Regions from separate parts of the Photobacterium kishitanii genome, predicted to be linked through region 1. Evidence: riboswitches for the same ligand, from Rfam matches in the RefSeq annotation. Region 1 holds a riboswitch; the other holds the start of a gene.
The links. Region 1 has a riboswitch for thiamine pyrophosphate ahead of thiC (phosphomethylpyrimidine synthase ThiC). Riboswitches for the same ligand answer to the same signal wherever they lie in the genome.

Region 1 (3,657 bases):
TAAATAAAACAGAATTTGCTTGGCGACCATAGCATTATGGACCCACCTGATCCCTTGCCGAACTCAGTAGTGAAACGTAATAGCGCCGATGGTAGTGTGGGGTCTCCCCATGTGAGAGTAGGACATCGCCAGGCTTCAAATTTTAAAAGGCCATCCGTAAGGATGGCCTTTTTTCGTTTATAACGAAAAAAGTAATGGTATCTATTGTGCTTGATGTAGTATTTCCTGCATTTCTATTTTTATTAGATGAAAAAAAACCGCCTTGCGGCGGTTATATGTTTGAATTGCTATTAGCTTTTCATCATTAGTTGATAGCCAATATAACAAGCAAACAGACTGACTGTTACGTTAAGTACGATATTTAAGCCAGCTTTGATAAACTCACCTTGCTGCATCATTACAATGTTATCCATTGAAAAGGTTGAGAAAGTGGTTAGTGCACCAAGAAAGCCTAAGCCTATCATTGGACGCCATGGCGCCGCTTCTATCATTCCTTGATTTAGCCCCGACATTAATAGTCCCATAATTAGCGAACCAATAATATTGACGGTTAATGTTCCGTATGGGAAGCCACGGCCAAATAAAATAACGCAAAGCTCAGAAATTAAGTATCGTGAGCAGGCGCCGAATGCACCACCAATTGCGATGAATCCTAGTAATAAATATTGGCTCATTGGTATCTCGTTTCAGTTAAAGGTAATGATTAAAAGCCGTCATAATAATCGGTTGTTGAGTTAGTTGACACTCTCGATAATTGCAATCATTGATTTAAGCGTATATTAAAATGTCGGCACATAGTTGGTTGTATAGCTACATTTATAGCATCATAATCATAACTAAGAAATTTACTACTGAGCGTAGGCTCATGGAGATAAGCTATGTCGCTATATCAAACTATATTACTTGCTGTTAACCCTGAAGATAAATATGCCCATAAACTAATGGTAAAGGCAGGGGTTATTGCTGAGCAAAATAATGCAGAATTACATGTTGCCTATGTTGAACCTGGTGTTGGTAATGTTAGCTTTATTGATGTCGAAATTGAATTACAAGAAGAACATGACGCGATTGCTAAACAGCGGATGTCACAATTATCAGAGTTAGCGACAGCTTCCTCTTATCCTGTTGCTGGCTTACATATTGCCAATGGTGATATTGCTAAACATTTAGAAGAGCTTGCTGAGAAGGTTGAAGCTAAGTTAGTCATTACTGGTTATCACAAGTCTAGTATCCATATTTTTGGTGATGTGAGTGAAACACTAGCAAAGCATCTTAAGTGTGATGTACTTATCTCGCAATAATCATCATGGTTATTAGCATGAAATAAAAAGTCGTGTAATTGCACGGCTTTTTGCTATCTGTCACTGTCTATTGATTCTTTTGGCTAAAGACTTGTAGTGATAGCCTGAGGCTTTATACTTAATCACTTACTTGTCGGAGTGCCATATGGCTGAGACCGCATTGCGGGATCCGTTGAACCTGATCAGGCTAATACCTGCGAAGGGAACAAGAGGTTATCTTTACTGCATATCCTTATCTAGGGATCACTGTCTGTATTCGATTATGCACAATATTGCTGCATAGCTCTTGTTTACGCCCATCCGCCAAGCATTTTTCCCTACAACATTGAAAGGAAATTGCTGTGTCGAATCGCAAGCAAGCGAGATTGGAAGCGAAACAATTTATCGAGTCATTAACGGCTCAACCTTACCCTAACTCCCACAAAGTGTATGTTGCTGGTAGTCGCGCTGATGTTTTAGTGCCAATGCGCGAAATAACCTTAGCTGATAGCCTAGTAAGTGGCCCCAAACAGACTCCTCTCTTTAAACCAAATCAACCAATACGTGTTTATGACACATCTGGTTTTTATACCGATCCTGAGCAATCGATAGATATCTATCGTGGTTTGCCGACAGTCCGTCAAGCGTGGATAGCTGAACGTAATGATACTGAGTTATTATCGGAATTAAGTTCTGATTATGCCCATGAGCGTTTAGCTGATAAGACACTTAATGATTTACGTTTTAGTTACCGCGCTCCTATTCGACGAGCTCAAGCTAATGTATGTGTTACACAGCTGCACTATGCTCGCCAAGGTATTATTACTCCTGAAATGGAATATATTGCGATTCGTGAAAATATGGGACGAGCGCACTATGATGATGAAGTTTTAAATCAGCAGCATGCTGGTATGGATTGGGGAGCGAATCTTCCACCACAAATAACTCCTGAGTTTGTTCGCCAAGAAGTGGCTGCTGGTCGAGCAATTATTCCTGCTAATATCAATCACCCTGAAGTTGAACCAATGATCATTGGGCGTAATTTTCTTGTCAAAGTAAATGCCAATATTGGTAATTCAGCGGTGAGTTCATCAATCGAAGAAGAAGTTGAGAAATTAGTATGGTCGACTCGTTGGGGCGGCGATACTGTGATGGATTTATCAACGGGACGTAATATTCATGAGACACGTGAGTGGATCATTCGTAATAGCCCAGTACCGATTGGCACTGTGCCGATGTATCAAGCATTGGAGAAAGTGAATGGTATCGCTGAGAATCTTACTTGGGATATTTTTCGAGATACTTTATTAGAGCAAGCAGAACAAGGTGTCGATTACTTTACGATTCATGCAGGGGTTTTATTACGTTATGTGCCAATGACGGCTAAACGGGTAACAGGGATTGTTTCTCGCGGTGGTTCAATTATGGCGAAGTGGTGTCTGGCGCATCATCAAGAAAGCTTTTTGTATGAAAACTTTCACAGTATTTGTGAAATTTGTGCTCAATATGATATATCGCTTTCACTCGGTGATGGTTTACGTCCGGGATCAATTGCTGATGCCAATGATGAAGCTCAGTTTAGTGAATTACGTACGCTGGGCGAACTGACTAAAATTGCGTGGCAATATGATGTTCAGGTGATGATTGAAGGGCCAGGTCATGTACCGATGCATATGATTAAAGCCAATATGGATGAACAACTTAAGCATTGTCATGAAGCGCCGTTTTACACCCTTGGACCTCTCACTACAGATATTGCGCCTGGCTATGATCATATAACGTCCGGCATTGGCGCAGCCATGATCGGTTGGTATGGCTGTGCAATGTTGTGCTATGTGACGCCAAAAGAGCATTTAGGCTTACCGAATAAAGATGATGTAAAAGTCGGGTTGATCACGTACAAGCTGTGTGCTCATGCGGCAGACTTAGCGAAAGGCCACCCCGGTGCACAAGTTCGTGACAATGCATTGTCAAAAGCACGGTTTGAATTTCGTTGGGAAGATCAATTTAATTTGGGCCTTGATCCACAAACTGCTCGAGATTATCACGATCAAACCTTGCCACAGGAATCTGGCAAAGTTGCCCACTTTTGTTCAATGTGCGGCCCTAAATTTTGCTCTATGAAAATATCTCAAGAAGTCCGTGATTATGCTAAAGAGTTGCAGCAGATAGATATTACCATCAGTGATAACTTGAATGTTGGAATGCAACAAAAGGCAGCTGAATTTCGTGCTCGAGGCAGTGAATTATATCACCCAGCTAAAGAGGATTTGTAAATGAGCACCTTATCGTTACCCAATCATTTAATGCCATTATTAATGCACATTGAACCACTATTGGTACCGGCTGAATTATATCAGCTTGGTGAGACAGTGAA
Region 2 (3,657 bases), on a different contig from region 1:
ATTTTAGCAGTGGCTATGTGGTCGCCAGATTTTTTAGGGCATCAAGTGTTTCAAAAAATCAGCTATCCAGAACGTACAGAAAAAGTACATATGAACATTGACGATACCATGACTACGGCTTCAATTCGTCAAACGTTCGGTTCTCTGCTCGGTGGTACTAATTTTACTTCTTCATGGGGTACTTATATCGTACCGGCGGCTATTGCAAAACGTCCTATTCCTGCCGGCGCTTTACTGACGGCTCTGTTCTGTATCATAGCCGCTGTTTGGGGCTACCCAATGGATTTAGCTATATGGCAGCCTGTACTTTGTGTTGCGCTAATTGTTGGGGTATTCGTTCCATTGCTAGAAGCTGGAATGGAAATGACGCGTGAAGGGAAAACCACACAATCGGCAGCGATTGTTGTATTTTCTTCAGCGCTAGTTAACCCAGCATTTGGCTGGTCTCTCGCCATGCTGTTAGATAACTTAGGCTTAATCGGTTGTAAAGAACGTAGTGATGAACTTAGTAAAATGAGCCGTTGGGTGTTGCCTGGAACTATGTTTATTGTGCTAAGTGGTGTGATGGCGTTGGTTGGTCTTCTACCTGGGATACCGGCGATTATCCCAAGTGTTCGTTAACCTTTAAATAAGAGTTATTGAGTGTTTAACCCTTTTTATTATTAAGTTTAATTACGTTGTGAGGTGACGTTTTATTAAATCGTCTTATTACCCAACTGCTTTTAACTCAGTTCAACCCCTAGATTTAAAGCATCAGCTAAGACAGTCTGGCATTTATATTAGCTAGGCTCGATTAATGTTTAGTTTTGATCGGAACACAAAAAGGCCTCGCAATCGCAAGGCCTTAGTTTCATCTATCGAACAATTGTAACAATCCACTTCACTGACTTAATCGCTTTTATCAGTGTTTTGCTGAACTGCACTGGTAAGTGTCTCTCTCAATCAATATCGTCACTATGAATATACGATCTCGTAACCCATACATATGCCTGCTGGATGCTAAGCCATGGAGTTATCCTGCGTTTATTGCATCCCAAATGGGCCACAAAGATATGACAATGGTATTGAAGGTTTATGGCACTTGGATGCCGAGTGGAAATGAATCAGAAATAGAAAAAATGGAGATGGCATTAAGATAATCGTACCCCATCTGTGCCCCATTTGAAAAAGTGACGGTCATAGAACCAAAAAAAACCACGCTCTATCCCAGCAACAAAACATTCAATAAATTAATGTGTTATTCATTAATATCTCTAAACAACACCTGTAACCTATTATTTTTCAATAAAATATAGTGACAACCCAATTATTGTGGATTAGGATAATTGCTATTAGTCGGGGGGCTTTAAGCTGAGATCACCATAATGGTGGGACCCGTTGAACCTGAACCAGTTAGCACTGGCGGAGGGAACTAACTATCAACGATACCACACCGTTAATAGATGCAAGCTTGAGTCACAACTGCACATTCTCATACCGCAGTTTACGCTTTCCTGCTTGATACTTGTTCCTGATGCTGCGCATGAGGAATTATGTATGTCACTTATCACATCGTCACACCACACTGTTACGCCTATTGTGTTAACTATCGCAGGATCGGATAGTGGCGGCGGTGCTGGCATTCAAGCAGATATTAAAGCCATTTCAGCAACAGGTAGTTATGCTTGCTCGGTGATCACCGCAATTACCGCTCAAAATACCCAATGTGTTAGCGGTATACTCGCTATTCCACTTGAGATGGTTGAACAACAGTTAGATGCTGTTTTTACGGATTTAAATGTTCAAGCTGTAAAAATTGGTATGCTCGCTGATAGTGAGATTATTCGGTTAGTTGCGGCTAAAATTCGTCATTATCAACCACAATTTTTAGTTATTGATCCAGTAATGGTTGCCACCAGCGGTGATGTATTATTACAACAACACGCTATAACTACGCTCAAAACTGAATTACTGCCATTAGCTGATATTATTACCCCTAACCTACCAGAAGCCGCTGCATTAACCGGTTTAGAAATCCCACAATCTATGGCTGATATGCAAGCAATGATTAGCGCATTGCGAGACATTAATCCTCATGCCGTGTTACTTAAAGGCGGACATTTAGAACAAAGTAGTGATAGCACTGATTTATTGATTTTAGCTAATAACGTTATCGAGCTAACAACCCCTCGTATTGACACCAACAATACTCATGGCACTGGTTGTACTCTGTCTGCGGCTATCGCCTCCTATTTAGCACAAGGCAATGATCTTACAACAGCAACTACCTTGGCTAAACGCTACATTACCGCAGCCATAACCGCCGCCGATGAACTCAATATTGGTCATGGTCACGGACCTGTTAATCACTTCTTTGCAGGTCATCATCATGTGCGTTGATCTGGAAATCACCATAATTAATGGCAGCTTACGTTATCACTCAAATGGCAGCGCTACCGAAAATATCCCTGTAATTAAGGATCTGAATTTAACGATTGCTGCTAACAAATGGACATGCCTAGTGGGTAAAAGTGGTTGTGGAAAAAGCAGCTTAATTAAATTCTTAGCGGGATTATTAAACGAGACAACTGAATGGCAAGGTCAACTGACTATTTCAGATAATCAGCCTTTAACAGGGCGAGTAGCTTATATGGCACAGCAAGATCTGTTATTGCCTTGGTTAACGGTGTTAGAAAATGTCTGTATTAGTAGTAAGTTCGGCCACCATGCTTCGAACTCAAATCTACAACAACGAGCAATAACATTATTAGAGCACGTCGGCTTAGCAGATAAACAGCAGCTATTACCCCAACAGTTATCTGGTGGTATGCGACAGCGCGTCGCACTTGCTAGAACATTATTGCAAGATCAACCGATTGTATTAATGGACGAACCATTTTCAGCACTCGATGCCGTCACCCGTTATCGCCTCCAAGATCTATTTGTGAAATTACTGAAACATAAAACTGTGGTACTGATTACCCACGATCCTCAGGAAGCAATCCGATTGAGTGATCAGCTGTATATATTACAAGGTCAACCCGCTTTTGCCACTGCATTGTCCTTACCGCCGACATTACCACCACGGCGCTTTGATGCTGAATCTGCTAGCCACCAGCAACGTATTTTTGACATATTGGCACACGATCATGACTGATATTACTCGTTTAATCACCACCAAAGCAGCCCATAAGCAGTCATCTACAACCCATGACCTTGCCGCACCAATACGGTTACTAATCAGTATTAGTGTGCTACTAGGGCTATGGCAACTTACGGTCGTGGTGTTCAACTTACCCAGTTTTATTTTACCACCACCACTGGATGTGGCGCAGCGATTAGTTACGCGATACGACGTGTTACTTCGTAATACTTGGGTCACAGGGCAAGAGATCATTCTTGGACTCATTTTAGGTTTATCGCTAGGGCTATTTTTTGCCTTGCAAATGTTGTTATTTAAACCTGTTAAACGATGGTTATTACCGTTACTGATTGCAAGCCAAGCCATTCCTGTGTTTGCCATCGCGCCAGTGTTAATGCTGTGGTTAGGTTATGGCATTGGCTCCAAGGTTGTTATGGCAGCGTTAATTATCTTTTTCCCTGTTACCACTTGCTGCTATGACGGCTTACGTAATACACCAACCGGTTATCTTGAATTATCAACCACGATGGGCGCGA

Region 2: another riboswitch for thiamine pyrophosphate. It lies ahead of thiD (bifunctional hydroxymethylpyrimidine kinase/phosphomethylpyrimidine kinase); the one in region 1 lies ahead of thiC (phosphomethylpyrimidine synthase ThiC).

What each region holds. Positions count from the first base shown of each region.
Region 1 covers NZ_LN794352.1:3,289,949-3,293,605, reverse strand. The annotation lists rRNA gene rrf (5S ribosomal RNA) at 19-134, shown strand; gene crcB (fluoride efflux transporter CrcB) at 291-674, opposite strand; gene PPBDW_RS15230 (universal stress protein) at 879-1,301, shown strand; TPP riboswitch at 1,426-1,523, shown strand; gene thiC (phosphomethylpyrimidine synthase ThiC) at 1,643-3,556, shown strand; gene thiE (thiamine phosphate synthase) at 3,557-3,657, shown strand, end outside.
Region 2 covers NZ_LN794353.1:396,887-400,543, forward strand. The annotation lists gene PPBDW_RS17045 (DUF3360 domain-containing protein) at 1-621, shown strand, start outside; gene PPBDW_RS17050 (hypothetical protein) at 957-1,139, shown strand; TPP riboswitch at 1,327-1,427, shown strand; gene thiD (bifunctional hydroxymethylpyrimidine kinase/phosphomethylpyrimidine kinase) at 1,537-2,379, shown strand; gene PPBDW_RS17060 (ABC transporter ATP-binding protein) at 2,369-3,136, shown strand; gene PPBDW_RS17065 (ABC transporter permease) at 3,129-3,657, shown strand, end outside.